3 regions of the Pseudidiomarina tainanensis genome follow, and region 1 is predicted to be linked to each of the others. Evidence: predicted binding sites of a transcription regulator. Region 1 holds the regulator's gene; each other region holds the start of a gene.

Region 1 (10,639 bases):
TTGTGCCGCTTGTTGTTGTAATTCTTGCCACTGATCGACGTTGACGAATATTGGCTTGCTAGCCTGAAACGGTTGATAAAATAGGCTGTCTTGAGGTGTTTGCACAATGTAAGCGGCAATGCTTTCTTCAAAGCCTTGCATCGCTGCCTTCGGTTGCGTGTAGCCTTCTTCTAATGCCGCTTTCAGCCAATCAGTTTGCTGCGCCATGTAGCGTGGGATAGAGCGCAGACGCTGCAGATAATTTTGATAATCTTCGAAACTACGGAAGCTAGCATTACGCACCATAAAGCCTAAGTTACTATGAAAACCGCCTTCAGCATTCAACGGCATGTAATGTTCTTTGTAGGTGTAACCATCAATATCGTTTTTCAATCGATAGGTCAGCATGCGATGGTTAATTTGGTTTTGGCGAGATAAGGCCTCGACATCAATTTGTTCAAGTTGCGCAAGCCACACTTTTTGTGAATCAGCTCGCTGCTTTAATAACTCCGCCGACATATCCGGCAGCGCATCGCTTTGCCATGGATTCTGCGCTTGTAGCTTTTCATAAATATCATTGGCCAGCGTTTGATAACGGCTATCTGCACTTTCAACAACTTGTTTCGTTGCGATATCAGGTTTCGGTTCTTGTGTCGCGGCACAACCGCCGAGTAAAAAAGTGAGTGAGGTTGCTAATAAGGTCGCTTGAAACAGTGGTTTTTTGCGTGACACAACGGTTAAATCTGAACGCATGATATCTCCGGCAGTTGGCTCAATGAGTTATAACGTTTTAATATGACATGAATTTGCTAGACTTTTATATCAACAAGCATCAACAAACGTGTCAATTTATGGTAAAAATCATTTATCAATTAAAACCAATCTATGGCACAACCAAACCTTTACCACAAGAGCATTGCGATTGATGCGTTAATTTCGGCGAGGAACCGCGCTAAATTGTGGCCAATGAGGAATCTATGAATAACGCGCAAACCGGCATTTATGCAGAACCCAATCTACACGGCATAACGCTTTTATTGAATGTTATGACCGATGATGCCGATTATATGCGCCGTAAATTAGCGCGGGTGCCACAGCTCATCGATGACCTCGATGTACGTTTTTCAGAGTCGATGCTCAACGGCTTTATCGCCATTGGCAGTGATTATTGGGATGTACTTTATCCAGACGTGCGTCCGCTACAGCTTGCTAGTTTTCCGGATTTGAGTGACGGCGATAGACAAACACCGCGAGAGTCAGCTGATTTATTGCTTTGCATTCGCTCTGATCGATTTGATGTGAATTTTCAAGCAGCACGCACACTCATGGAGTGGCTCGGTCACGATGTCGAATTAGTCGAACAAAATAATACCTTCCGCTTTATGGATGGCCGCGATTTACTGGGCTTTATTGACTCGCCTGACAATCCACGAGGCATGCGTCGACGCGAAGTATCTGTGGTTGCCGATGATGCTATTTTCAAAGGTGGCAGCTATGTCTTTACGCAAAAGTTCCGCTATGATTTGCGCCGCTGGGAGCAATTAAGCACGGAAATTCAAGAGCATGTGATGGGGCGTAAAAAAGTAACCGGCGAACGGATTAGCGAAGCGGTTTTAAGCATGGTCACCCACACGCAAAAAGCGCGCTTAATTGATGCCAACGATCAGCCATTAGAGTTACTGCGACAAAACATGCCGTGGGGAAATTTACGCGAGCAAGGCCAGTTGGCGATGTACTTTACCGGTAAGCCAAAACATGTGGTGCAATGGTTGCGCAATCGATATGTTGCGGACGAGCAGGGTGAGTATGATCCGTTACTGGATTACATTGAGGCGACGGCTAACGCAGCCTATTTCGCCCCCTCCATCGAGTTCCTTAAAAACCGTTAATCGTTATTCGTACGTTCACTTCGTTCACTGTTCGTCCGCGCTTCGCGCTGTTCGACAACGCAACGAACAGTGAGGCGTAGCCGAACGGACGAACAGCGCAGCGCACGAATAACGATCAACGCTCTTGCTGTTGTTCAAATAGCTTTTTCACGTTTTGTAGCGTGAAATCAATCTCCGACACCTTCAGCGGTGCAATGAAAATCGTGTCATCGCCCGCAATGGTACCCAACACGCCTTCTTTTTTGCCAACCGAATCAAGCAAGCGAGCAATCAATTGAGCTGCGCCTGGTGTGGTGCGAATAATCACCATCACATCATTATGCTGTATATCTAAAACAAGCTGGGTTAATGGCGCACGGGTGCTTGGAATACCAAGTTCGGCGGGTAAACAGTAGACCATTTCTTGTCGTGCATTGCGCGTACGAACGGCACCATATTTGCTCAACATACGCGACACTTTCGATTGACTAATGTTTGCGAAACCCAATTCCTTCAAGGCGTCGACTATTTCACCTTGCGAACCATATCGCTCTTCTTTTAATAGCGCCTTGAAGGCTTCAATCATGTCTTCTGTTTTTTTAGTTGGCATGTTAATCGCTCAATTCTTCGTGCAAAATAATTCTCAAAATAATCGTCCATCATATACGTGCGGCAGACTTAAGCAAGAGTTACGCAAGGATTTCAGAGCGCGCATAACAGCGCCCTTGGTTGTAATTTGGGCGTAAAAAGAGTAAAGTTTTCGGCCTAAAATTTCCCCACATAACTGGATGGAGTCTGAGATGAAAGTTGCAGTTTTAGGTGCAGCTGGCGGTATCGGCCAAGCACTATCATTACTTTTGAAAACCCAATTACCGGTTGGTTCTGAGCTAGCGTTGTATGACGTAGCGCCTGTTGTTCCTGGTGTTGCTGTTGATCTCAGCCACATTCCAACCGCGGTGTCTGTAAAAGGCTACGGCAAAGACGATTTAGCATCAGCATTAGTTGGTAGCGATATCGTATTGATTCCAGCCGGTGTACCACGTAAGCCAGGTATGGATCGTTCAGACTTATTTAACATCAACGCTGGTATCGTTGCTAACTTGGTTGAAGCAATTGCTGACAACTGCCCGAATGCCTGTGTTGGTATTATCACGAACCCAGTCAACACAACTGTTGCTATCGCGAAGAAAGTTCTTGAGAAAAAAGGCGTATACAACAAGAACAAATTGTTCGGTGTGACCACACTTGACGTGATTCGTGCAGAAACTTTTGTTGCTGAAATTCACGGCAAAAACCCAGCTGAAGTAACCGTTCCAGTTATCGGTGGTCACAGCGGCACGACTATTTTGCCATTGTTGTCACAAACTGGCCTGAGCTTCACTGATGAGCAAATCGAAGCCTTAACCAAGCGCATCCAAAACGCTGGTACTGAAGTTGTTGAAGCGAAAGCTGGCGGCGGCTCAGCGACCTTATCAATGGGTCAAGCAGCAGCGCGTTTCTGTCTATCGTTGGTTAAAGCGTTGCAAGGCGACAACAGCGTTGTTGAATGCACCTACGTTGAAACTGATGGCAAAGATGCTTTGTTTTTCGCTCACCCAGTTCGCCTTGGCGCGAATGGTGTTGAAGAAATTCTGTCGTATGGCGAACTCAGTGCTTACGAAGAAAAAGCGAAAGCTGACATGTTGGATGGTCTGAAAAACGACATTCAAATCGGCTTAGATTTCGTTAAATAAGAACAGCTTCACAATGCCTAAGCAGAGCGTCTTACCACCCATCGTGATAAGTGCTCTGCTTTTTTGTTGCTTTTATTTTCTCACACCTTGGCACGACGATTTATTAATGCGCTATCCGCGCGTGATGGATGGTGCTTGGTGGCAACTTATAACCAGTCAATTCATGCATCACGATGCACCGCACTTATGGTTCAACATCGCCGGTGTTTGGATAGCTTGGTTACTATTCCCAGAGCAACTAAAAACACCGCATAACTGGATCGTTATTGTCCCAATTTTGCTTTCCAGCAGTATTATCGAACTCTTCGGGGCTCCCACGTACGAAGTCTACGCTGGTTTCTCCGGCACTCTTTATGGGGTGTTCGCTTACGCGGCGCTCAAAGATACACTCAACCGCAACTGGATTGGCGGTGTCGTGTTCGCCGCCTTAGTAATAAAAATCTTGATGGACTGGGATCAACCAGAAACAGGCGATGCAATTGCTGTATTTGCACATGTCGGCGGGGCGATAGGCGCAGTTAGTCTAGTTTTTGCCGAAAAACTTGCGTTGAAGCGCAATACCAAGTAGCTAATCGACTGTGTTCATTCGCTAATTTCGTGTACAATCTTTGGCTTAATTTAACAGTCACACTGAAGCTATGAAGTTATCAGAAATCAACGCCTTGATGGCCGCCGACATGACCGGAGTGAACCAGCTGATTGGTGCTGAACTGCAGTCGGATGTCGCTCTTATCAATCAATTGGGTCTGTATATTGTCAATAGTGGTGGCAAACGCTTGCGCCCGCTACTTGCCGTGACCGCTGCACGTGCCGTAAATTACGAAGGGCAAGGGCATTTAACCCTCGCTACAATCATTGAATTTATCCACACGGCTACACTATTACACGATGATGTTGTCGATGCATCAGAATTGCGCCGCGGCAAAGAAACCGCGAATGCCGTGTTCGGTAACGAAGCGAGTGTGTTGGTTGGTGACTTTCTCTATACCCGCGCATTTCAGCTGATGGTGACGTTGAATTCCATGAAGGTGATGAAGATTCTCGCCGATGCGACCAATATCATTTCCGAAGGCGAAGTGTTGCAGTTAATGAACTGCAACGACCCAGACACCACCGAAGCAAGCTACTTTGATGTAATCTACGGCAAAACTGGCAAGCTCTTTGAAGCAGCCACACAACTTGGCGCCGTGTTAGCTGAGCAACCACAGCAAGTCGAAGAAGCATTAGCTGCCTATGGTCGCCACCTAGGTACCGCGTTTCAGTTAGTAGACGATCTATTGGATTACACCGCGGATAGCGAAACGATGGGCAAACAAGCTGGCGATGACCTCGCTGAAGGTAAGCCAACATTACCGTTGTTGTACGCCATGTGGCATGGCAATGATGATGAAGCCGCAATGATTCGTTTTGCGATTGAACAAGGTGACGGTCGCGATCAATTGCAACAAGTGCTGACAGCGATGCAACGTACCGGCGCACTTGAATACACACGTAACCGTGCGCTAAAAGAAGCAGAATTGGCACAGCAACAGTTGGCGCATTTGCCGGAGTCGCCGTATCGCGAGGCGCTGCATGCACTAGCAGCCATCGCCGTCGATCGCATCGCTTAAAAACAAAAGCGATATTAGCTATTAGATATTAGATATTAGAGCTGATGTATCGGGTATTTGTGTTTTATCTAATATCTAACAGCTAATATCGTTCTTGCTTTTCTAATATCTAATATCCAATAGCTAATATCGTAGTTGCATTTCGCCCCGTAGGGGCATATAATTCGCGCCCTGAATTTAATTCAAATAAGCCCCCTCGGGGAAAATCGGAGAAAAACATGTACGCAGTATTCCAAAGTGGCGGTAAGCAACACCGTGTAACTGAAGGCCAAATCGTCCGCCTGGAAAAGCTGGAAGCAGCCACTGGTGATGTGGTTGAGTTCGACCAAGTATTAATGCTGTCGAACGGTGACGACGTGAAAATCGGCGCACCTTTTGTTTCTGGTGGCTCTGTTAAGGCGGAAGTAGTAAACCATGGTCGTGCAGACAAAGTGAACATCATCAAGTTCCGTCGTCGTAAGCACCACATGAAACGTCAAGGTCATCGTCAGTGGTTCACCGAAGTGAAAATCACTGGTATTAAAGGTTAATTGAAGGAGTAACGACACATGGCACACAAAAAAGCCGCAGGTTCAACTCGTAACGGTCGTGACTCAGAAAGTAAACGTCTGGGTGTTAAGCGCTTCGGTGGTGAGTCAGTTTTAGCTGGTAGCATCATCGTTCGTCAACGTGGTACTAAATTCCACGCTGGTGACAACGTCGGTATCGGCCGTGACCACACTTTGTTCGCATTGGCGGACGGCAAAGTTTCTTTTGCGGAGAAAGGTCCTAAGAACCGCAAATACGTTAGCATCGTAACTGAATAATCGTAGCCCGGCGTTCTACGCCGGGACGTGGCGCAGCGACGGTGAATCTCGCCACAGCTACGCTAAGTCTCAAATACGGCTAACAATGAAGTATTGAAACCCCGTCCGGAGTGGCGGGGTTTTTTCATGTAAGCAGATAGGTAAAATCATGAAGTTTGTAGATGAAGTCGAAATTCGCGTAGAAGCAGGCGACGGCGGTAACGGCGTTGTTAGCTTTCGACGTGAAAAATATATCCCCAAGGGCGGTCCCGATGGCGGTGACGGTGGCGATGGCGGCGACGTTTATCTAGAAGCCGATGAAAACCTAAATACGCTGATCGATTACCGCTTTGAGCGTTTCCACCGTGCCCAGCGTGGTGAAAACGGTCACGGCAAAAACTGTACCGGTAAACGCGGTGCAGATTTAGTCTTAAAAGTACCAGTAGGTACCCGCGCGACCGATCAAGAAACCGGCGAAGTGCTGGGCGATTTAACGCGCCACGGCTTACGTCGTATGGTTGCCAAAGGTGGATTCCATGGTTTGGGTAACGCGCGCTTCAAAAGCTCGACTAACCGTGCGCCACGCCAAAAAACAATGGGCACACCAGGTGAAATCCGCACCCTGAAACTCGAACTCATGTTGCTTGCTGACGTGGGGCTCTTGGGTATGCCGAACGCTGGTAAATCAACCTTCATTCGCTCTGTTTCAGCAGCTAAACCAAAAGTAGCCGATTACCCATTCACCACCTTGGTTCCTAACCTCGGTGTTGTTCGTCCAGTGCCACATGCAACCTTCGTTATCGCCGATATTCCAGGTTTGATTGAAGGTGCCGCTGAAGGTGCAGGCTTAGGTATTCGCTTCTTGAAACACCTTGAACGTTGCCGTTTATTGTTGCATCTCGTTGATTTAGCACCGTATGATGAAACCGATCCAGCTGAGCAAGCGGTGAAAATTGTACGCGAACTAGAAAAATACAGTCCGGAACTTGCGGCGAAACCACGTTGGTTAGTGGTCAATAAAGTTGATTTGCTAAGTAAAGAGCAAATTGCCGAAGGCATCGAACGCGTCAAACAAGCGCTTGATTGGGATGGTCCTGTTTACCAAATCTCAGGCCTATCAAACATCGGCACAGATGCGCTATGTAAAGAAATCATCGCGTACTTAGAATCACTGCCAAAGCAAACGCCAGAAGAAATGGAAGCGGAAGCGAAGGCCAGTGTTGAGTTCAAGTGGGACGATTATCACAAGCAGCAGCTTGAAGCGTTTGAAGACGAAGATGATGACGATGATGACTACGACGACGATGATTACGACGTGGAAGTGATCTACCAAAAATAAAAACAAGTTCGATATTAGCTATTGGATATTAGATATTAGAGCGGCAAGTTCGATCTTGGCTAGTGGAACTGATGTATCGGGTATTAGTGTTTCGCTAATATCTAATATCCAATAGCTAATATCGCTTTTGCACTGAGGGGGAGAGATATGCATATTGCTTTAGTGGCGGCTATGGCGGCCAATCGCGTCATCGGCAAAGACGGCAAAATGCCTTGGCATCTCCCTGCAGAACTTCAACATTTCAAACGTGTGACGCTCGGTAAACCAGTCGTTATGGGGCGCACAACTTACGAATCGATTGGGCGCCCATTGCCAGGGCGCACCAACATTGTCTTAAGTCGCAAATACCAACAGCCGTATACCGATGAGCAAGGTGTGATTTGGGTCAGTAGCCCAGAGCAAGCCGTGCACGCTGCTGGTCATACCGATGAATTGATGGTGATTGGCGGTGGTCATGTTTATGCGGAGTTTTTACCGCATGCGCATCGTCTTTATTTAACTCAGATTCAGTTAGAAACCGACGGCGACACGTTTTTCCCAGATTATCATGCGCAAGCAACATGGAATTTGGTTGAATCGGTTGAACATCCTGCCGATGACAAAAATCCCTACCCATTTGTAACAGAAGTTTACGAGCGCGAAACAGCTGACCGCTAAGCCAAATAAAGTGTAAAAAACCCGTTAACGGCGGTTGTTTTTTAACATTTTAATCCGTTGCGAACGCAGATAGCGGTCGTTAACATACCTTTCAAATAGTGATTTAGTGAAAGTGTATGATCGGTTTGGGTACGGCAAAAAAGAGTTTACTGACGGTAATGAGTACAGCATTACTGCTGACCAGCGGAGCTGTCGGCGCACAGCCAGCACTCGCGACGTTCGGCGATGATGTTGCGCTACTGTTTTGTAGCCAAGTACGTCACAACAACTCACAGGATTTCCGTAACAAACTGCGCGAGTATCGCTTGCGCATCCGTGACATTTACCCACGTATTCGCTGTAATGGTGAAAGCATGATTCAATTTGCCCACCACAGCGGCTCTGCGGAAATCGGCCGCTTTATTGCCAATAGTGTACTGATTCGTGATTTGTACGATGTCGGCGATGTGAGTTGGGCTCGTCAGCTGCCTCAGCAAAATAGCATTCGCCAAGTTATCGAAGAACGATTGCAGCAAGTATCTCAATAAACTAAAACAAACTTTTATTTTTTGTAGCTTTCCGCTCACCACCGAGAAAGGATAGACTGGGCACAGTTGTTACAACCGGATAACAAATCATGCGAAATAAGGGAATATCAGCTCTAGCACTTTTGCTAGGGGGAACACTATACATCGGTACTCCAGAAGCTGCCTTTGCAGCGTCACAAGACGATGCCAGTCAAGAATCACCTGCGCTTCAGCAACAAGAAAAACTCACCTCGTGCTATTTAAAAAATATTAGCGAGCAAGTTTTATGTGGCTCACTCATGGTTCCCGAAAACTATGACCAACCAGAGCAGCGCCAAATATCAATTAATTATGCTGTTTTACCTGCCGTAAGTGAAAACAAGAAGGCCGATCCGTTGCTGATTTTGGCTGGTGGACCAGGGCAAGCTGCAACTGAGCTAGCTGCTATGATTAACCGCATGTTTAGCGATGTTCGTAAACAGCGCGACATTCTGTTAATCGACCAGCGTGGTACCGGGAAATCAAATCCTCTTAGTTGCGAGCTTAGTCATGTTGATGAGTTGGTCAAAGCGGATGATGATATCGATTTAGCGCGAATCGCAGGCGAATGTTTAGCGCAATATAAAGATGAAGACCTCACCCAATACCACACCGTGAATGCAATTCGTGATTTCGAAGCAGTGCGTGAGCATTTAGGTTACCCGCAAGTTAACTTATACGGCGGCTCGTATGGCACGCGAGCCGGTTTAGTCTACATGCGTGAAGCACCGGAGTCTGTGCGAGCTGCGGTATTAGATGCTGTGGCACCGCCAGAAGTTGTGGTCGGCCCCTTTGGGCGCCATGGTGCGGATTCATTCAACTTGTTGTTAGAGCACTGCGCTAAATCAGCGGCTTGTCAGTCAACTTTTCCTGAACTGAAAAATACTTACGCGGAAACCCTAGAAAAACTCGAAGACGAGCCGGTACCGTTGACCGTGAACGACCCGCTTACCAATGAACCAACCGATATTCTGATCACCGCCGGTCGTTTTACGTCGGTGATGCGTGTCGGGCTCTATCATCCGGTAACGCGGCAATTATTACCCTATGCGATTCAACAAACGCATCGCGGCAACTACACCCCGTTGGTGGGATTAATTGGCAGCAGCATGTCGCAGTCTGAAATGTATATGGGATTAACCTTATCGGTACTTTGTAGCGAAGACTTGCCACGTGCAACCGATGAGCTGTTAGCAGCAGATGGCGATAACGATTTCATTGGTTCGCGTACTGCCGATGCATTTGTTGAAATGTGCTCGGTATGGCCATCGGTGCCGCGCCCTGAGTCATGGTTTGAACCAGTTGCGAGTGATATTCCAAGCTTGTTACTGTCAGGTCGTTTAGACCCAGTAACGCCACCAACGTGGGGCGCATTAGCAGCGCAAACGCTACCCAATAGCCGTCATCTGATTGCCCCAAATGGCTCGCATACGATCGCCGGCCATACATGCGCGAATAAATTAGCGACGCAGTTTATCAATACACTTGATCTTGCGGCACTGGATGACAGTTGTTTGCAAAATCAAAAACCAATGCCGTTTGTTCTCAATGCCAACGGCAAAGGCTTGTAAGGTACCCGACCATGATTCAAGTGACAGAACTGCGTAAACAATTTGGAAAAGTCACCGCGTTAGACGGGCTTACTTTTACCGCCCCAGAAGGGCAAATTACGGGTTTATTAGGGCCGAATGGCGCTGGTAAAACAACCTGCCTTCGAACCATTTATGGGTTATTAAAAGCAGACAGCGGGCAAGCATTAATTGACGGGATCGATGCCAGCAAACAGCCGTTAGAGGCGCGTCGCAATATCGGTATTTTCCCAGATAAATTCGGCCTTTATGAGCGATTAACTGCGCGTGAACAAGTCGCTTATTTTGCGGCACTGCATGGACTTGAAAAAGACGCCGGGCAGGCGGCTGTACAGGAAGCTTTAGAGCGCCTCGATATGCTTGCGATTGCCGACCGAAAGGCGACCGGCTTCTCACAAGGGCAGCGTATGAAAGTTGCGCTTGCACAAGCCATTGTGCATCGTCCGAAGCATCTTATTCTCGACGAGCCTAGCCGTGGTCTCGATGTAATGAGTACCCGAATTTTGCGCGACTTATTACGTGAGCTGCGTAGTC
Region 2 (10,639 bases), on a different contig from region 1:
CGCTGGGCTCGCTGAACCGTCCACCCCATAAACTCATGGTTTACTCCTTGCTGGCCGCAGTCGTGTCATCGCCCGCGTGCTGATGTAAAGCGCGAATACGGCTCGCCAGGCTATATAAACGAATAAAACCTTCAGCATGCTTTTGATTATAGACTTCATCTTCATCAAAGGTCGCAAACGCATTCGAATACAGGCTATTTGGCGAACGCTTCTGGGTCACCGTGACTTGGCCCTTATAGAGTTTCACCACAATATCACCGCTCAATGGCTCAGCGATCTTCGTCGCGGCAGCCAACATCACATCTTTAAGCGGTGTGAACCAACGGCCGTCATACATCAGTTGGGCAAACTCATTCCCTAAGCGAATGCGATAATCTTGCGTGGTGCGATCCAACACGAGACTTTCTAAACCTTGTAGCGCGGCATACAACACTTCGCCTGCTGGCGTTTCGTAACAGCCACGTGACTTCATCCCAACCAACCGGTTTTCAACCATATCCAACCGGCCGACACCGTGAGCACCAGCAATTTGATTCAAATGTAAAATCGCATCCACCGGGGTATACGCTTGCCCGTCAATATGCGTCAGTTCGCCCTGGTGGAATGACAACTGCAAATACTGAGGTTTATCCGGTGCTTGTTCAGGCGCAACCGTCCAAGTCCAAACTTGTTCAGATGGCTCGTTCCACGGGTCTTCCAGCTCGCCACCTTCGGTTGAAATATGCCAAAGGTTGGCGTCGCGGCTATAAATTTTAGTGGCCGATGCACTACATGGAATATTGCGCTCTGCCAGATAAGCCAATAATTGTGGACGTGAACGCATGGTCCACTCGCGCCATGGGGCAATCACCTTCAACTCCGGCGCTAATGCTGCAAAGGCGGATTCAAAGCGAACTTGGTCGTTGCCCTTACCGGTACAACCGTGGGCGACAGCATCTGCACCGACTTTACGAGCAACTTCCACCTGCGCCTCGGCAATAATAGGCCGTGCTAATGCAGTACCCAGTAAGTATTGGCCTTCATAGATTGCACCGGTTTTTAAGGTCGGATAAATCACTTGCTCGGCAAATTTGTCTTTCAAATCGACGATGTAACAACTGCTGGCGCCCGAAGCGATGGCTTTCGCCTCAACGCCTTCGAGTTCTTCGTCACCCTGACCGACGTCTGCCACAAAGGCGACTACTTCACAGTCATAATTTTCCTTCAACCACGGCACAATGGCGGATGTGTCCAAGCCACCCGAGTAAGCGAGAACGACTTTATTGACTGACTTACTCATGCGTGAGCTCCTTCAAATAATTTAACTAAAATGGCGTTTTGCGCGTGTAAACGGTTTTCAGCTTGCTTGAGTACCAAGCTTTGCGGGCTATCAATCACTTCCGCAGTGACTTCGCGGCCGCGATACGCTGGTAGGCAATGCATAAAATACTTCGCGCCAAGGCGCTTCATCAAATCGCTGTTCACTTGGTATGGTGCGAAGTCATGCATCACCGCATTGTTATCGCGGTTTTGCCCCATCGAGAACCAAGTGTCGGTATAAATAGCATCGGTTGGTTGCAGTTGTGTTAAATCGTGCAGCACGGTAATGGAACCACCGGTTTGTGCTGCTTGTTGCTGGGCTACCGCAGTTAACTCAGCATCGGGCGCATAGCCTTCTGGCGTCACCACCTGCATATGCATACCCGTGCGCGCAGCACCGGCCATCAGCGCTTGGCAAACATTGTTGCCATCGCCAATGTAGGTGAGGTGCACATGGCTTAAGTCACCCAGTTGTTCCTGCAAAGTCAGCAAGTCGGCGAGCGCTTGGCATGGATGACAGGTATCACTCAGTGCATTCACAACCGGTTTATCGGACGCCGTCGCCAGATCATTTAGTGTATTTTGCGAGTAAACCCGCGCCACAATAGCATCATGCCAAAGCGCCAAGTTGGCACCGACATCCGTGGCTGGTTCACGCTCGCCAATTAAATTCTGCGCATCGAGATAAATACTATGGCCACCTAAACGGTGAATACCTGCGGCAAAGCTAGCGCGCGTACGCAACGATGGCTTCTCGAACAACAGTGCAATACTTTTGCCCTGCAAATAAGTTGACCAAGCCGTTGGGCGCTGTTTGATGGTTTGCGCCAACTGTAATAAATCAGTGGTTTGCTGCGGGCTTAATGCCGGCATTTCTAATAAATCATTCATGGATGTTGTTACCTACAACTAAAAATCAAAAATTGCGTGGCAATTAAAGACGGATGCGGGTTCCGGCTGCTTCACCCCTTGCCAATCGGGTGAGCGCTTTGGCGTCTTGCCAGCCGGCCACCGCGATACTTCGTCGCGAGGCACGTGCCGCTTGCACGGCTGCGTTGAGTTTGACCAACATGCCGTCGCGCACGGTGTCGTCAGCAATGAGGGCATCCGCTTCGTCAGCGAGGATGGTTTCGATGAGATCACCGTTCTTGTCCAAAATGCCGGGCACGTCGGTGAGTAGAATTAAATCTGCATGCATCAATTGAGCAACGGCAGCAGCGGCTAAGTCAGCATTCACATTTAAACGCTCACCGCTGTCACTGGCGCCAATTGAGCTCAAAATCGGTAAAAAGTTTTGATCGAGTAACACTTGCAAGAGCTTGGCATCGTTCGGTTTTGGAATGCCAACAGCGCCGCGATTGGCGTCAATGTCACAAGCAATACTGTGACCTGCAGCCAGAGTTAAACCAACCGCATTCAATTGATGTTGTTGGGCAAGCGCGACCAGTTGGGTGTTCACGTCACCGGCCAAAACACCAGCCACAATGGGCATCTGTACTGCTGGAGTAATCCGCTGGCCATCCACTTTTAAACTGGTGTGGCCAAGTTGCAACAGCAACGCTTCAACTTGATCGCCACCGCCATGCACTAAAATTAAAGGGCGCAACAACGCTAGTTGCTGAACCGTCTTCAGTAACCGTTCTAAATTGCTGGCGCTTTGTAATACCCGCCCGCCGAGCTTTATAACGAGAGGCGATGTCATACGACGCCTCCGCGTTGTTGTAGTCCGAGTGCTGGCGCAAAATCAAAATACTGATTGGCCAACTGCACCGCTTGGGCAGCTGCGCCTTTCAACAAATTATCGATAGCGGCACAGATAATCAGATGATTCTGATGCACGACGGCGTGAATGTCGCAAAAAGCTGTGCCGACAACATTTTTAATTGCCGGTGGTTGCTGGCATAGCCGAACGAGCGGTTCTGCGGCATAGGCCTGCTGATAGGCCTTATCGACAGTTGCTTGCGAAACACCTGACTTAAGGGGGGCATAAATTGTCGCTAATATCCCGCGTTTGAAATTGCCCAAATGCGGCACAAAAATAACGTCCCGACCGATCGCTTGGGCAATTTCTGGCTGGTGGCGATGTGTTGCAACGCCATACGCGGCTAAGCTCACTTCACAAAAACTCGTATGGCCTGCAGCTTTGCGGCCAGCTCCAGAAACACCACTCACAGCGTTAACCATTGGCACGCCATCAATAAGTGACATCACTGGTTTTAACGCCAAGCTGGAAACAGTTGGATAACAGCCTGGCACCGCAATGAGTTGCTCGGTGCCAATCAGCGTCGTCCACTCGGCTAAGCCATAAGGGATCTCAGTGGGTAAGTCATCGGGCCGTGCGAAACCATAAGCCTGAAAGTGTGCTGATGAGTCACGAAGCCGAAATGCACCTGACAAATCAAATACCACTAACCCAGCGTTGATCAACGCTGGTGCAATTGCCGCACTGGCCTCATGCGGTAGCGCTAAAAAAACCACTCGAACTTGCTGCGCCAGCTGACTCAGCAAATCCGAGTGCCAAGGTTGCAGAATAACATCGAGCTGTCCCGCTAATTGGGGATACAAACTAGCAATTGGCTCTGCATCTTCACGTGCGCTGGAAGAAAAAGCATATTCAAGCGAGAAATGTGGATGGTTATGCAACAGCGACACGAGCTCAACGCCGCTATAGCCGCTCGCTCCAAAAACCGCGCATGGGATTGATTTAACGTGCTCCACCAAACAAACTCACTTGCTCTAATAAGACCCAAAAGATGAATAAATAATAATGCATAAAAATGCACAAAACAAGAATAAAAATACAAAAACCGTTATTCGTTATTCGTACACTTCGCTGTTCGTGCGCGCTTCGCGCTGTTCGGAAAAACATTACGAATAGTGAGGCGTAGCCGAACGGACGAACAGCGAAGCGTACGAATAACGAGTAACGCTCTTGATCTTGTGGGGCTTGGCGCTTATAATTCGCGCCCTAATTTGTCGCGTTGATTAATAAATCAGCGCTTTTTTGAAACAGTAATTTGCGTGGTGCTCGACTTCGGGTCGGGTGGCGATGCAGCCTAACGAGGTAACCCCATGAAACAAGGTATTCACCCAGAATATTCAGAGCTGAAAGTATCATGCTCTTGCGGTCACTCTTTTGTGACTCACTCAACGAAAGGCGGCGAGCTACACTTGGACGTATGTTCAGAGTGTCACCCGTTCTACACTGGTAAGCAGCGTATTATGGACACTGGCGGTCGTATCGAGAAATTCAACAAGCGTTTCAACATGTTGGGTGGCAAGAAGTAATCCAGTTTTGGACATTTCTGCACGATATTTTAGAAAAGGCGCCAGAAGGCGCCTTTTTTATTTTCCGCTTCGGCGCAATGCCGCGCTACCATTGAAAAAAACGATGGTGTCAATTTAAACAACTCTAAATTCTTCTTCGTCTGTGAAGGTTACCATTTGCTTATAGTAAATTGAGCATCAGGTAAGATGTGTTGTTGCATTGATTCACTCTACAATGGCACTATTCACAGTCGTTATTTTCTTTATTTCGAATCAGGTACACGTACTTATGAGCGATTTCCGCAAACAAGCTTTGGATTATCATGCCTACCCAACGCCAGGGAAAATCAGCATTGAGCTGACCAAGCCAGCCGAAACCAGCAAGGATTTAGCGTTGGCGTATAGTCCGGGGGTCGCTGAACCGGTGCGCGCAATTGCGGAAAATCCAGATGATGTATACAAGTACACGGCTAAAGGCAACATGGTCGCAGTGATTTCTAACGGTACCGCTATCTTAGGCCTCGGAAATTTAGGCCCCATGGCATCGAAGCCAGTGATGGAAGGCAAGGCATTGTTGTTCAAACGTTTTGCCGGCCTCGATTCTATTGATATCGAAGTGACGCATCGTACCACGCAAGATTTTATCAACACGGTAGCCAATATCGCCGACAGTTTTGGTGGCGTAAACTTAGAAGATATCAAAGCACCAGAATGTTTCGAAATAGAGCAAGCGTTGATTGAACGCTGCGAAGTGCCTATTTTCCATGATGATCAGCACGGCACAGCTATCGTAACAGCAGCCGGCTTACTCAATGCTTTAGAAATTCAAGGAAAAGACTTACGCAAAGCGCAAATCGTTTGTTTAGGTGCTGGCGCAGCAGCAATCGCCTGCATGGAATTGCTCATTAAGTGCGGTGCTCAACGTGAGCACATCTATATGCTCGATTCCAAAGGCGTGATTCATACGCGCCGTGAAGACTTGAATGAATACAAGGCACTGTTTGCGAATAACACGGACAAACGCACGCTTGAAGAAGTTATTACCGAAGCGGATGTGTTCGTTGGCGTATCAGGGCCGAATCTATTGTCACCAGATGCACTAAAATTGATGGCTGAAAAGCCAATTGTGTTTGCGTGTTCTAACCCAGACCCTGAAATTAAGCCGGAGCTTGCTTTGGCTGTGCGCGATGACCTCATTATGGCGACGGGACGCTCTGATTATCCGAACCAAGTCAATAACGTGCTGTGCTTCCCGTTTATTTTCCGGGGTGCTCTTGATGTACGCGCCAAGGCCATCAACGATGAGATGAAACTCGCCGCTGTTGAAGCCATCCGCCAGCTTGCCAAAGAGCCGGTACCAGAGTCGGTATTAAAAGCCGCCGGCATCGATAAACTCGAGTTTGGCGTCGATTACATTATTCCGAAACCACTGGATCCGCGTTTGCGCACCCGAGTATCGAAAGCGGTGGCTGAAGCTGCAGTGGCGTCCGGAGCCGCCCGCATCGAGCTCCCAAAGAATTACATGACTGAATAAACCCGTTATTCGTGCGCTTCGCTGTTCGTACGCTTCGCTGTTCGTGCGCGCTTCGCGCTGTTCGGAAAAACATTACGAATAGTGAGGCGTAGCCGAACGGACGAACAGCGAAGCGCACGAAAAACGATTAACGCTCTGCGCTTTTCAAGTTACACTTTGCGGTATGACGACAATAATCCAAACCGCGCTACCGGTACCCCTACCACGCCTATTCGATTACGACTGCGAGCAACTGCCCGCTGTCGGCGTGCGTGTGCGCGTGCCCTTTGGTAACCGCGAGTTGGTTGGCGTATGTCTGGGACAGGCATTAGCGCCAGATGATAGTTTTCAGCGCAAAGCGGTGCTTGAGGTTATTGATGACGAGCCACTGTGGCCGCAACCAGTGTGGCGTTTGTTGGAGTGGGCGGCGGATTATTATCATCACCCGCTTGGTGATGTCATTCAAAATGCGATGCCAGTATTGTTGCGTCAGGGAGAGCGGGCGAGTTACCAGGCAACGACGCGCTATCAAGTGACCGAGCAAGGTGCGCAACAATCACCGAATGACTTGAAACGTGCATTACAGCAGCAACGTTTACTGGCTGCACTGCAGCAAAAGCCGCTACTCAGCCGCGATATTCGCATGCAAGAATTTTCGCCTTCTGCGCTTAAAGCGTTGCAAGAAAAAGGTTGGGTTGAAGCTGTTGAGCATATACCAGCGCCAGTACAGTCGTGGTCACTGAAAATAGCCGCAGAGCCGCTACAATTGAACCCCGAACAAGCGCTTGCGGTAGCGGCAATTGGTGCGGCCAAAAAACAACAGACTTATTTGCTCGAAGGGGTCACTGGCAGCGGTAAAACTGAAGTGTATTTGCAGGCAATGGCGGATGTCTTACGTCGCGGTCAGCAAGTACTGATGTTGGTACCCGAAATCGGCTTGACGCCACAAACCCTGAAGCGTTTCCAACAGCGCTTTGATGTGCCGATTGTCATGCTGCATTCAGCGTTGACCGACAGAGAGCGCCTTGACGCTTGGCTCGACGCTCGCGCCGGCAGTGCCGCAATTATTATTGGTACGCGCTCAGCGATTTTCACGCCGTGCAAAGCACTCGGCATGATTATCGTTGATGAGGAGCACGATGGCTCATTAAAGCAGCAAGATGGTTTTCGTTATCATGCCCGTGATATCGCGGTCATGCGCGGCCATGAAGAGCAGGTGCCGGTGATTCTTGGTTCGGCGACACCATCGTTTGAAACGCTCAATAATGCTTTGAATAAGCGTTATGCGCACCTGCAGTTAAGTAGGCGAGCTGGCCAAGCCAAACCGGCACGGCATGTGGTGATGGATATCAAAAACTTGCCATTGAAGGCCGGCTTGTCGCAGCCACTACTGAGTTTAATGCGGGAACATCTCGAAGCTGGCCAGCAAGTCTTATTATTTTTGAACCGTCGCGGGTTTGCGCCCGCGCTACTTTGTCACGAGTGTGGCTGGCTGGCGCAATGCCGTCGCTGTGATGCTTATTACACGGTACATCAAGGTAGTCGACAGTTGCAGTGTCACCATTGTGGCGCGCAGCAACCCATACCTAAACAGTGTCATGACTGTGGTTCAACGCAGCTGATTGGCCGAGGCGTGGGAACCGAGCAACTCGAACAGTTGCTACAAGAGCAATTTCCGGATTATCCGGTGTTGCGTATCGATCGCGACAGCACGCGTAAAAAAGGTAGCTTGCAACAGCATTTGCAAGACGCGCATGACAACAAGTACCCCATCTTAGTCGGCACGCAAATGCTTGCCAAAGGACACCACTTCCCAGACGTTACTCTGGCTGCTTTATTGGATGTTGATGGCGCATTATACAGCGCAGATTTTCGTGCCGCTGAACGTCTTGGCCAGATGTTTACTCAGGTAGCAGGGCGTGCCGGGCGCGCGAGCAAACCCGGCACGGTGGTTCTGCAAACGCATCACCCTGAACACGAGTTAATCCAAGATTTAATTAATAACGGTTATGGGCATTTTGCCCAAACAGCGTTACGCGAACGCCAACTGACGTATTTACCGCCTTTTAGTCAGCACGCATTGTTCCGCGCTGAAGCCAACAATGCCGAGGCGGTCATAGCCGCGCTTGAAGCTATTGCCGCATTGTTTCCACAGCGCGACGACGTGATTGTACTGGGCCCAATCCCAGCCGTGATGGAGCGTCGCGCCGGCCGCTATCGCTATCAATTATTGATTCAAACGCAGCAGCGCGGCATGCGAGCACAGCTATTACGCTATGTTTTACCGCAATTAGAAAAATTGCCGCAGTTACGAAAAGTGCGTTGGTCGCTCGACATCGATCCACAAGACTTCAGTTAGCACGCAAAAGCAGATAAAATAAGAAGTTCGATCGCTCTGCTGTTCGTCCGCTGCGCTGTTGGTCCGTTCGCTACGCCCACTGTTCGTTATTCGAACAGCGCAGCGGACGAACAGCAGAGCGGACGAAAAACGAATCACGCTTTTACGCATTAAGGTTTTTTATTCATGAAAGAACAGTTGGAATCCCTCCTTGGCGCCGCCGTGGCGACCCTACAACAACAAGGCACTTTGCCGGCCGACGTACAGCCACGTATTCAGTTGGACCGTCCGCGCGACAAAAGTCATGGGGATTTCGCAACCAATCTAGCGATGATGTTGGCGAAGCCAGCTCAGATGAACCCGCGTGCGTTAGCAGAAGCGATTATTACTGCGATTCCAGAGAATCAGCTGCTCGCCAAGAGCGACATTGCTGGCCCAGGTTTTATTAACTTCACGATTAGCCAGCAACAGTTATTGGATCAGCTTGAGCGCGCTTATCGCGATAGCCAAGTGGGTATTGAGCCGGCGGCAAAAGCGCAAACCGTGGTGATTGACTATTCGTCACCAAACCTCGCTAAAGAAATGCACGTGGGCCACTTACGCTCTGCCATTATTGGTGATGCAGTTGCCCGCGTTGAAGAGTTGCTTGGCCATAAAGTAATTCGTCAAAACCATGTGGGTGACTGGGGCACGCAGTTTGGTATGTTGCTGGCGCACATGGAAGAGCTCGATAACGAAGAGCTCGGTATGGAGCTAAGCAATCTAGAAACCTTCTACAAAGCAGCGAAAAAGCGCTTTGACGAAAGTGAAGAATTCGCCAAGCGTGCGCGTGAATTAGTCGTTGCGTTGCAGTCGGGTGAGCCGAAGTGTCGTCAGTTGTGGCAACAGTTTATTGATGTGTCACTGAGCCATTGTCAGGAAGTTTACGACCGCTTGGGCGTGAAACTCACGCGCGCCGATGTGATGGCAGAAAGTGCCTATAACGATGACTTGGCGCAGGTAGTCGCAGATTTACGCGAACAAGGGTTGTTGGTTGAAGACCAAGGCGCACAGTGCGTATTCCTTGATGAATTCAAAAACAAAGATGGTGAGTCGCTGCCAGTTATTGTACAAAAATCTGGCGGTGGTTACTTATATGCCACCACCGATTTAGCTGCCGTGCGCTATCGTCAAAATGTGCTCAAAGGCGATCATTTGATGTATTTCGTTGACCAACGCCAAGGTTTGCACTTCCAACAAATTTTCACCTTAGCTCGTAAAGCTGGTTTTGCTCGTGAAGATTTGCAGATGGACCACTACGGCTTTGGTACGGTAATGGGCAAAGACGGACGCCCATATAAGAGTCGCGATGGTGGTGTTACCAAGCTGGCTGATTTGCTCGATGAAGCTGAAAAGCGTGCACTTGAGTTAGTTCAACAGAAAAATGGCGCACTCACCGAAGAAGAGCAGGCACATGTGGCAAAAGTCGTGGGAATCAGCTCAGTCAAATACGCTGATTTATCGAAAAACCGTACCAGCGACTACATCTTCGATTGGGACACCATGTTGAGCTTTGAGGGCAACACCGCACCGTATTTGTTGTATGCCTACACACGCGTGAACAGCGTGTTTAGTAAAGCCGGTGTGAACCCTGACCAGATTGATGCGCCGTTTGTTCTTGAAGACGAACGTGAAATGAATCTTGCGAATACACTCGTTCGCTTTAATGAAGTAGTTCATAGCGTTGCCGATAAAGCGATGCCGCACTTTTTATGTGGTTACCTCTACGATGTGGCTGGCGCATTCTCAAGTTTCTATGAAGCCTGTCCAATTCTGCAAACCGAAGATGACAGCGTACGTCAAAGCCGCTTAAAGCTGGCTGCATTGACCGCTAAAACACTGCGCCAAGGCTTAGAATTGCTCGGCATTCCGACGCTTGAGAAGATGTAATTATGGATTACGCAAACCGTAAGCGTCCGGCCAAACGCACCCCGCCAAAAAAGCCCAATAAAAAGGCCGCGAGAAAGCCTGCGGTCTCATGGTGGGTGGTATTGCTCGCGGTCGCCTTGGTGGCTGCTTTTGTGTGGCTATTGGTAAGCATTGCCGGTAAATCAGAGCAGGCACCTGCGCAAACAACCCCGGTAGAAGTGCCGCAAGCACAACCACAACCGGTTGCCGAACCGTTGCCAGAAAAGCCGGAAGAGCGTTGGCAATATATCGAAGAGTTGGAAAACCAAGAAGTG
Region 3 (10,639 bases), on a different contig from region 1:
TACCGCCCATTTCTAGCGCTAAGATCTTATCAGGACGCCCTGCAAATAATTTATGAAGCACGTGCCCAGTATTTGATGAGCCAGTGAAGAAAAGGCCATCGATTTGAGGATGAGCTGACAGCGCTTTACCAGTATCAACCAAACCTTGAACTAAGTTCAAAACACCATTTGGTAACCCAGCTTTTTCCCACATTTTTACTGTGAACTCAGCCACTTTAGGTGTCATCTCACTTGGTTTAAATATTACCGTATTACCCGCCAACAACGACGGCACAATGTGACCATTTGGTAAGTGACCCGGGAAATTATATGGCCCATATACGGCAACAACACCATGCGGTTTATGACGTACAAATGCTTTTGCACCTGGCATCGCATTTTCTACCGTGCCCGTGCGTTCATGATAAGCCCGCTCAGAAATAGCGACTTTACCAATCATTGCAGCAACTTCGGTTAGCGTTTCCCAAACCGGCTTACCGGTTTCTTCAGCAATAATATGAGCGAATTTTTGCTTATTTTCTTCGAGAAGTTCAGCAAAACGTTTACAGATTGCAAGACGCTCTTCGAAACTTTTATCCGCCCACTCAACAAACGCAGCTCGTGCTGCCATGACTGCAGCATCAACCTGTTCGTCAGTCGCGGCTTTCGCTTCCCAAATAACTTCATCGCGAGATGGATTAATTGATTTAAACAACTCGCCTTCTCCGGCAACCCAATTGCCGTTGATAAATAAATTCTGTTCAGACATTAGTTTGCTCCTGTCAATGTGACAAATCGAACGTAGTCGCCGTCTTGTACACGCAGCGCAGCGGCCGCTTCGGCATCGATAATGACGTGATCGTGCTCATCACTCAGCTGTGCTTGAATGGCACGAAACTCAGCAACTTTGGTATTACAAACAATGAAGCGTGGTTTATCTTTAGCCACTTCTCCGATAACTACAGGTAAGCGCTTACTCTCTCTCACGCTCTTGATATTTGACACTTCTGCCTCAACCGTTGGTCCCGCATCAAAGATATCGATATACCCGCGACAGCGGAAACCTTCACTTTGCAACATGCGCAAAGCAGGCCGCGTATTGTCATGCACTTGGCCAATGACTGCTTGCGCTTCCGGCGGCAAAAGCTGCACATAAATAGGTAGTTTTGGCATCAATTCATAAACAAACGTTTTCTCACCAATGCCCGTTAGATAATCGGCTTGGGTGAAATCCATCGAGAAAAAGTTTTGTTGTAACCAACCCCAAAATGGTGATTCACCGTTCTCGTCAGAGACTCCGCGCATCTCGGCAATCGCAATATCGCTAAAGCGATTGCGAAACTCAGCCATAAACAACATGCGGAAACGCGACAAGACACGGCCGTTCATGTTCTTGCGAAAGGGTTCGCGTAAAAACAACGTACAGAGTTCGCTGACGCCCGTGTAGTCATTACACAGCGTGAGCGTTCCAAGTGCATTGTAGATATCGAGCTCTTTCGAATGATGAACAACCTTACCGATATGGTAATGATAAAAAGCGTCGGTAAGCCCTACCGCCGCTTCGATACCACTGCAACCAACAACCTCACCGGTGTCCGTATCTTCCATGACAAATAGGTAGCCTTCTTCACCCGGCTCACTCACTTGTTCACGCGCAAAGGCTTCTTGCGCGCGAGCGATACGACGACGCAATAACGCCTCGTCGACCGGTAGCGAGGTGAAACCATGCCCAGATTCAACTGCGCAGGTGTAAAGCGCCGCATAATCCTGCGGCGTAATCGGACGCACCACTAACATAGCGTGTCTCCGCTTTGGTTAACCAGCGAGCTTAGCTACAGCTCGTTCAAATCGCGCTAAACCTTCCACAATATCTTGCTCAGGAATGATTAACGACGGGGTAAAGCGAATCACGCTTGGTCCAGCAACCAATACCATTGCACCTTCATCTGCTGCAGCGTTTAAGAAATCGCGCGCTTTACCTTCAAACTGCTCGGTTAATTCAGCGCCAAGCAACAAACCTTTACCACGAATATCTTTAAACACATGGTATTTTTCATTGATTTTATGCAGTGTATCTTTGAACAATTGTTCGCGTTTTTTAACGCCTTCAAGCACTTCGCTGGTGTTTACAACATCAAATACCGCTTCTGAAACCGCACAAGCCAGTGGGTTACCACCGTAAGTGCTACCATGGGTACCTGGCTTTAAATGTTGCGCAATTTCATTGGTGGTTAACATTGCACCGATAGGGAAACCGCCACCAAGCGCTTTTGCCGTCGATAAAATGTCTGGCGCCACGCCAAGTTGTTGGTATGCGTACAAGCTACCAGTGCGGCCAAAACCAGTTTGCACTTCATCAAAAACCAACAGCGCGTTGTATTTATCACACAGTTCGCGTACACCCTTCACGAATTCGACGTCTGGGCTAATCACACCGCCTTCACCTTGCAGTGGTTCCATCATGACCGCACAAGTCTGCTCTGACATCAGCTTCTCAAGCGCCGCTAAATCGTTGTAATCAACGTGCTCAACAGCACCCGGTTTTGGACCAAAACCATCAGAGTAAGCTGGCTGACCACCAACGGTTACGGTGAAGAAAGTACGACCGTGGAAACCTTTATTGAAGGCAATAATTTGATTTTTCTCAGCACCAAACTTATCCAAAGCCCAACGACGTGCTAATTTCAGCGCAGCTTCGTTTGCCTCTGCACCGGAGTTGGCGAAGTACACACGATCGGCAAATGTCGCGTCGGTCAATTTTTTCGCTAATCGGATAGCCGGCTCATTGGTGAATACGTTACTGAGGTGCCAAAGCTTGTTGCCTTGCTCGGTTAAAGCTTTGACCATAGCAGGATGACAATGACCTAAACAGTTCACGGCAATACCGCCCGCGAAGTCGACGTACTCTTTACCTTTTTGATCCCAAACTCGTGAACCTTCACCTTTTACCGGAATCATTTTCGCCGGATTATAGTTCGGTACCATTACGTCATCAAAAAGCGCGCGATCGACTTTATTCGTGGTAGTCATAAGTATTCCTCATGCCGTTCAAATTAGTTCAAATTGACCTTCTGAAGAGGTCGCGTAAAGTGGCTACATTATTGCAGAAAAAAGCAACGCTGTCGTGCTTGAAGCATACAAAAAGTGGGGGGTTTTAGGGAACTTAGCTTGATTTGCAGGCGCACTGCATAAGTATGCAGAAGCACCTATTTTCGTTGAATATCTATTGCTTAAATTTTATTCAGGTGGGCTGGCAAAATTCCAGAAACCGCTGAAAAATCGCGTGGCCATGTTCCGTCTCTATGGCTTCTGGATGGTATTGAACCCCCCACACCGGCAAATCAGCATGGCGAATTGCCATAATCTCTCGCTCACCCGCGGAGTTCGTCACCCAAGCGTCGACCAAAAGTTCTTCAGGTAGATGCTCATTGGCTAAAACCAAGGAATGATAGCGGGCAACTTTAAATGGCGATGGTAAGCCTTGAAATAGGCCGAGGTTATGATGATGAAGTTCGGAGGTTTTGCCATGCATGACTTGTCTAGCGCGCACTACTTGCGCGCCAAATACTTGTCCGATGGCTTGGTGACCCAAACACACCCCAAGTAGCGGGATTTGCCCCGCAAACTTTTCAATCACGGCCAGCGAAATGCCAGCTTCATTGGGGGTGCAAGGCCCCGGCGATATCACAATACCGCTGAGCGGTAACTGCTGAATTTCTGCAAGGCTAATTTGATCGTTACGCACAACTTTGACGGTGGCGTTCAACTCGCGAAAGTAGCGCACAACATTGTGCGTGAACGAGTCATAATTATCGATCATCAGCAGCATAAGTTATGGCCGAGGTACAAACCCAATCACGTCATACACCTTGCGCAAGGTTTCTGCGGCATGTGCACTAGCAGCCTCAGCACCTTTCGCCATCACTTGATCGAGATATGCACGATCATGGCGCAATTCGTTGTAGCTCTGCTGAATAGGTTCGAGCATAGCCACGACGGCGTCGGCGGTATCACCTTTCAAGTGACCGTACATTTTGTCTTCGTACTCTGGCACCAAATCCGCAATGGCACGACCTGTTGCTGCCGACAGGATTGACAGCAAGTTCGATACACCTGGCTTTTCTTCGGTATCAAAATAAATACGTGCTTGCTCATCTGAATCGGTGACAGCACGTTTCAGCTTTTTAGTAATCTTCTTCGGGTCTTCTAACAAGCCAATAAAGTTATTTGCATTTTCATCCGACTTCGACATTTTTTTGGTTGGATCTTGCAAGCTCATGACGCGCGCACCAACCTCTGGAATAAACGGGTCAGGAATGGTAAATACGTCACCGTAAATGTTATTAAAGCGAGTCGCGACATCACGAGCGAGCTCAAGATGCTGCTTTTGATCGTTGCCCACCGGCACTTCATTGGCTTGGTATAACAAAATATCTGCCGCCATCAGTGCTGGATACGTGAACAAACCAGCATTGATATTATTTGCGTGGCGATCGGATTTATCTTTAAACTGAGTCATCCGATTCAATTCGCCCATTTGAGTGTAGCAATTTAATACCCAAGCCAATTGCGCATGTTCTGGTACATGTGACTGCACAAAAATCACGCTCTTCTCGGGATCCAGCCCACACGCCATGTACAAGGCTAAGCCATCTAACGTCGCTTCACGCAACTTTTCTGGTTCTTGGCGAACCGTAATCGCGTGTAAATCAACCAACATAAAACGACAGTCATGAGTGTCTTGCATCTTGACCCATTGACGCAACGCGCCAATGTAATTACCAATTGAAAGTTGTCCTGATGGCTGACAGCCGCTTAGTACAATGGGTTTACTCATAATCTGTTGATTCCGTTTTTAAACTACTGTTGCAAGTTGTTGACGCATAGTCGCAATCACTTGCGCATAATCGGGTTGATTGAAAATCGCTGACCCAGCCACAAACATATCAGCGCCAGCAGCGGCTATTTCGGCAATATTGTCAACTTTCACGCCACCATCGATTTCTAAACGAATATCACGACCACTTGCATCAATGATTTGTCGTGCTTGACGTAACTTGTCCAACGTTGCAGGAATAAATGCTTGACCGCCGAAGCCTGGGTTGACTGACATCAATAGGATGACGTCAACTTTATCCAAAACGTAATCCAAATAATGTAATGGTGTGGCTGGGTTAAATACTAAACCAGCCTGGCAACCCGCTGCCTTAATTTGTTGCAATGAACGGTCGATGTGCGTTGACGCTTCTGGATGAAAGGTGATGATTGACGCGCCAGCTGCAGCGAAGTCATCAATCATACGATCCACCGGCTGCACCATTAAATGTACGTCAATTGGTGCAGTAATTCCGTAATCGCGCAACGCTTTGCAAACCATCGGGCCGATGGTCAAATTAGGTACAAAGTGATTATCCATTACATCAAAATGCACAACGTCTGCGCCAGCCGCTAAAACGTTTTCAACTTCTTCACCGAGTCGAGCAAAATCGGCTGACAATATCGATGGTGCAATTAGAAAGTCACGCATAAACACCTCACCTGTATAAAATTCGCCATAGTGTACCAAAGGTTAGTGCGCTTAGCAGTCAAAAAAATGCGGGAATTTGCTTGGCAGTTTGCGTTATTTCCTGCTATTTTAGTAGCTCATTTATTAACCGGAGGTTCCCATGAAACTGTCAGCAATGTCAGTCTTAGTGGCTACAAGCATTGTGCTTACTAGCGCAGTGGGTGCTTCTGCGTGGCATACACAAAACAGCAAAACGCTCGAAGAGTGCCAAGCACTCATGCAAAATAGTGAGCAACCTAATGCACAACAAGTGTGTGAAGCACATCAGCAAAGTGTGACTTGGGGAAGCTGGTTTAGTGGGAAAAGCCGTTCAACACAATTTCATTTCTTAGATTTATTCGAGTTGCTGTTTGGCTCCTCTGAAGCCAGCAAGCGCGACTACAATCATCCAATCAGTGGTTAAGTGGTTATGTCTTTACTGAAGACAGATGCCGAGCCGGCAAAAAAGCCCTCTTTTCTAGACATTATCATCAGTGTATTAGCAGCGTTGTTTGGTGTTCAATCTGACCGCAACCGACAGCGCGATTTCAATCATGGTAATCCAGTGATTTACGTCGCGGTCGGTGCAGTGTTTGTCATCTTGTTTGTGCTAACGCTGGTGCTGATCGTTAGCTGGGTTGTTCCAGACTAGTGATGCCAGAGTGGCGCAATAGTGCATCAACCTGAGGTTCACGGCCACGAAACTCTTTGAATAGCGCCATGGCTTCGCGCGAACCACCCCGCTCTAGAATTGCCCGCAAGAAATCTTGTCCAGTTTCACGATTGAAAATACCCTCGTCTTCAAAACGTGAGTAGGCGTCTGCCGATAATACTTCCGCCCACTTGTAACTGTAGTAACCAGCCGCATAGCCTCCAGCAAAAATATGCCCGAAACTGTGCTGGAAGCGGTTATAAGCGGGTGGCTTGCGCACTGCAACTTCATCACGAACTGAATCTAAGATGGCTTGAATGGTATCACCCTGTGCTGGGTCGTAATCGCGATGAATGCGTAAATCAAACAAACTAAACTCTAATTGCCGGACCATTTGCATCGCCGACTGAAAGTTGCGCGCCGCTAACATGTTGTCGAGCAGTTGTTGAGGCAACGGTTCGCCGGTTTCATAGTGCCCAGAAATCATGGCTAAGGCCTCTGGTTCCCAGCACCAGTTTTCTAAGAACTGCGATGGAAGCTCTACTGCGTCCCATGCCACACCGTTAATCCCTGAAACTCCAGCAACATCAACTTTGGTCAACATGTGATGCAGGCCATGTCCAAATTCATGGAACAAGGTCAGTACTTCGTCATGCGTAAACAGCGCCGGCTTATCACCGACTGGTTTATTAAAGTTACAGGTGAGATAAGCAACCGGCAGTTGTAGTGTGTGATTCGCCGTGATCCGTCGCACCGCACATTCGGCCATCCACGCACCACCGCGCTTCCCTGAACGTGCATATAAATCTAAGAAGAAGCTACCACGTACATCACCGTTATTGTCGGTGATCACAAAGTAACGGACGTTCGGGTGCCACGCAGCGACATTATCTTGTTCTTCAATGCGAATGCCAAAGAGGGTTTGGACAACGCTAAACAATCCCTTCACAACCTGGTTTTCAGGAAAGTACGGGCGCAGTTGCTCGTCGGAAATGGCATAGCGCTGTTGTTTCAGTTTCTCACTGTAATATGCAACATCCCACGCTTCGAGCTCATTGACTTGGTAATGATCACGCGCAAAATCGAGTACTTCTTGATAATCAGCCCGTGCTTGCGGCAAAGAACGTTGCGCTAAATCTTGTAGAAATTGTTCAACTTGCGACGTTGACTCCGCCATTTTCGTTGCCAGTGACAAGTCGGCATAGTTTTTAAAGCCGAGTAACACGGCTAGCTCATGTCGTAAAGCAAGCGTCTCCGACATAATTTGCGAGTTATCAAATTCGCCTGCTTGCGGCCCTTGATCGGATGCTCGGGTCGTGAACGCTTCATACATCGTGCGTCTGAATTCAGAATTATCCGCATAGGTCATTACCGGCAAATAACTCGGAAAATCCAAGCCAAACCGCCAGCCTTGCTGGTCGTGTTCGGCGGCAGCCGCCTGTGCGGCAGCAATAGCACTTTCCGGTAAGCCGGCCAATTCACTCTCGTCGGTCACCAAGTAGTACCAACTGTCGGTTGCGTCGAGTAAATGATTGCTAAATTGCGACGACAGCTCTGATAACTTCGTTTGAATTTCTGCATAACGTTGCTTTTTATCTTCAGGCAACGCGATGCCAGATAATTCGAAGTCGCGCAGCGTGTCGGTAATCACTTTGCGCTGTGCTTCAGTCAGTTGATTAAATTCCGCGCTTTCTTTTAACCATTTAAAAGCTAGATAAAGACCTTCGTGTTGGCCAACAAAAGTGCCATACTCAGACAGTAATGGGAGACATTGGTCATGCGCTTCGCGCAGCTCCTTTGAGCTCACCACAGCATTTAAATGCGAAACCGGTGACCAACTTCTTTCCAGTAAGTCGTCGACTTGCTCGAGCGGCTCAACAAGACCGTTCCAAGTAAAATCACCTTTGTTGATAACCTCAGCAATCGTCGTTTTACAATCACGAATACGCTGCTCGATTGCCGGCACAATATGCTCTGGTTGAATCGCTTCGAAGGGTGGTAAATGGTAATCACCGAGCAAAGGGTTTTGACTCATGGAACTTCCTCTTGAATAATGCGTAAATATTTTACTATCGCGTTTCTAATGATGAGATATGGGTGCTCGGTCTAATATCAAGGGCTGCACTTCACAACAGGGAATAACAATGACACAAAATACCTCCTATTGGCTACGCCAAACTTTCACTGCAGTGACTGCAGCGTTGCTGATCAGCGGCTGTAGTTCGTTACCCGGTGGCAGTAACACCGATACAGTTGCGTCGGCACAGGGTTCTGAAGCTGTTCAATTTGACGAACTGTATGGCGAAGGCAAATTTAATGCGCGGGGCGTCGGCCCAACGCGTTGGTTGGCAAATGGTAGCGGTTATACCGTTCTAGAGAGCACCGAAAACGGTGGCCACGACCTCGTTAGATACCATCCTGAAACTCAGCAACGTACCGTACTTGTCGAAGCTGAAAACCTGCGCCCAAGTGCAACTGAAGAACCACTTGAAGTTGCCGACTACAGTTGGTCCGAAGATGGTAAAAAATTACTTATTTTCACCAACACGAAGCGCTCTTGGCGTACCCATACCTTAGGTGATTACTGGGTTTATAATCTGTCGACCAAGCGTTTACAGCAACTCGGTGGCAATGCCGAGCCGTCGACACTGCAATTTGCAAAGTTTGACCCGCAAGCAACTCGTGTTGCTTACGTGATGAAAAACAATATTTATGTAGAAGACCTAAGTACGCAGAAAATCACGCAGCTGACAGATGACGGTAACGACACTATCGTCAACGGTACTTTCGATTGGGTTAACGAAGAAGAGTTTTTCTTACGCGATGGTTTCCGTTGGAGCCCTGATGGCCGCTCAATTGCCTATTGGCAATTGGATACCGAAGGCACTCCACTGTTTACGATGATCAATAACACCGATGCGCTATACCCAACGCTGAAGCAATTTCCGTACCCGAAGGTCGGTGAAACCAATGCCGCCATGCGAATTGGCGTCATGCCGGCGAGCGGCGGCGACACAAAATGGATGAAAATACCAGGCGACCCACGTCAAAACTATTTGGTGCGCATGCAGTGGGCTGGCAATAGCTCGCAGCTATTAATTCAGCAACTGACCCGCTCGCAAGCAGTGAATACTGCTTATTTAGCTGATGCAAAATCTGGTGCAGTCCGCGAATTATTGCAAGAAGTCACAGAGAGTTGGGCAGAATACGTTGATGATTTGCAATTTATCGACAACGGTAAATCATTTACTTGGTTGAGTGAGCGCAGCGGATTTCGCCATATTTACGTAGTACAGCGCGATACTGGGCGCCTCAGCACAATTACTCGCGGCAATTGGGATGTCATCGAGGTTTTGCAAATTAACGAAAATGATGGCTGGGTATACTTTATTGCCTCTCCAGAAACGCCGTTAGAGCGTTATTTATTCCGTGCCAGCCTTGATGGTAGCGGCAAACTTGAACGCTTGACACCAGACCAGCCAGGCACACATAGTTATCAACTTTCGGCTGATGCCAAGTATGCCGTGCATACCTTTTCTGACGTGAATAACATGCCTGTTGTCGACATGATTTCGCTGCCGGAACATCGTCGTATTCGCGTCATTAAAGATAACGAAAACGCGCAGGACGCCTTTGATAAACTCAAACGTGGCGCTTTTGAATTCTTTCAAGTCGAAGCGCAAGATGGTCTAAAGCTTGATGGTTTTTTAATGAAACCAACCGATTTTGATCCAAGCAAAAAATATCCGATTTTGTTTTACGTTTACGGCGAACCATGGGGGCAAACGGTTTCAAACAGCTGGGGCGGTGAGCGCTTTTTATTCCATACCTACTTAACGCAACAAGGCTACATCGTTGCATCAGTTGATAACCGCGGTACGCGTTCACCACGCGGTTTTGAATGGCGTCGCTCAATTTACAAAAATCTGGGTGATATCACCGTTCGTGATCAGCATGACGCCCTGCAGGCGATGTTAAAGCGCTGGGATTTCATTGACGGTGATCGCGTCGGCATCTGGGGGCACAGTGGCGGTGGTTCACAAACGCTGAATGCACTATTTCGCTATCCAGAAGCTTACCATGTCGGCATGGCGTTAGCGCCAGTTCCTGATCTCACACTTTACGACACCATTTACCAAGAGCGTTACTCTGGTTTACTGCCTGAAGCTGCAGAGCGTTACCGTGAAACGTCAGCCATCACTCATGCCGAAAACTTACAAGGGGACTTGTTGTTAGTGCATGGCACCGGTGATGATAACGTGCATTTTCAGGGTTCTGAGCGCTTAGTCAATGAGTTGATTAAGCATGGCAAGCAGTTCGATTATTTTGCCTATCCGAACCGTACGCATGGCATTAGCGAAGGCAAAGGCACCACGCAGCATTTGCGTACCATGATGGTTGAGTTTTTGAAACAAAACCTTCCAGTCAGTGCGCCTTAGTCGTCGGTAAAATCAAGATATTGG

What was found. Region 1 encodes ArgR, which controls arginine synthesis, uptake and breakdown. Its sites were predicted from a motif close to ANTGAATANNTATTCANT; they were not measured.
Region 2: a site for ArgR is predicted at 4,066-4,083, ahead of argC (N-acetyl-gamma-glutamyl-phosphate reductase). Genes of this name have one in related genera too.
Region 3: a site for ArgR is predicted at 3,163-3,180, ahead of BM292_RS07145 (aspartate aminotransferase family protein). Genes of this name have one in related genera too.

What each region holds. Positions count from the first base shown of each region.
Region 1 is NZ_FOYU01000001.1:1,274,916-1,285,554, reverse strand. It holds gene BM292_RS06235 (DUF885 domain-containing protein) at 1-732, opposite strand, end outside; gene BM292_RS06230 (Dyp-type peroxidase) at 957-1,868, shown strand; gene argR (transcriptional regulator ArgR) at 1,984-2,457, opposite strand; gene mdh (malate dehydrogenase) at 2,648-3,580, shown strand; gene rrtA (rhombosortase) at 3,687-4,148, shown strand; gene ispB (octaprenyl diphosphate synthase) at 4,219-5,190, shown strand; gene rplU (50S ribosomal protein L21) at 5,409-5,720, shown strand; gene rpmA (50S ribosomal protein L27) at 5,739-5,996, shown strand; gene cgtA (Obg family GTPase CgtA) at 6,145-7,314, shown strand; gene folA (type 3 dihydrofolate reductase) at 7,462-7,971, shown strand; gene BM292_RS06185 (DUF3718 domain-containing protein) at 8,130-8,498, shown strand; gene BM292_RS06180 (alpha/beta hydrolase) at 8,588-10,087, shown strand; gene BM292_RS06175 (ABC transporter ATP-binding protein) at 10,099-10,639, shown strand, end outside.
Region 2 is NZ_FOYU01000002.1:265,304-275,942, reverse strand. It holds gene argH (argininosuccinate lyase) at 1-37, opposite strand, end outside; gene BM292_RS08145 (argininosuccinate synthase) at 41-1,279, opposite strand; gene argF (ornithine carbamoyltransferase) at 1,276-2,190, opposite strand; gene argB (acetylglutamate kinase) at 2,234-3,001, opposite strand; gene argC (N-acetyl-gamma-glutamyl-phosphate reductase) at 2,998-4,017, opposite strand; gene rpmE (50S ribosomal protein L31) at 4,372-4,587, shown strand; gene BM292_RS08120 (malic enzyme-like NAD(P)-binding protein) at 4,856-6,100, shown strand; gene priA (primosomal protein N') at 6,264-8,438, shown strand; gene argS (arginine--tRNA ligase) at 8,604-10,346, shown strand; gene BM292_RS08105 (SPOR domain-containing protein) at 10,349-10,639, shown strand, end outside.
Region 3 is NZ_FOYU01000002.1:46,166-56,804, forward strand. It holds gene astD (succinylglutamate-semialdehyde dehydrogenase) at 1-748, opposite strand, end outside; gene astA (arginine N-succinyltransferase) at 748-1,776, opposite strand; gene BM292_RS07145 (aspartate aminotransferase family protein) at 1,795-3,009, opposite strand; gene BM292_RS07150 (anthranilate synthase component II) at 3,221-3,808, opposite strand; gene trpS (tryptophan--tRNA ligase) at 3,812-4,816, opposite strand; gene rpe (ribulose-phosphate 3-epimerase) at 4,835-5,506, opposite strand; gene BM292_RS07165 (hypothetical protein) at 5,646-5,948, shown strand; gene BM292_RS07170 (DUF2970 domain-containing protein) at 5,955-6,176, shown strand; gene prlC (oligopeptidase A) at 6,154-8,211, opposite strand; gene BM292_RS07180 (S9 family peptidase) at 8,321-10,615, shown strand; gene BM292_RS07185 (M48 family metallopeptidase) at 10,612-10,639, opposite strand, start outside.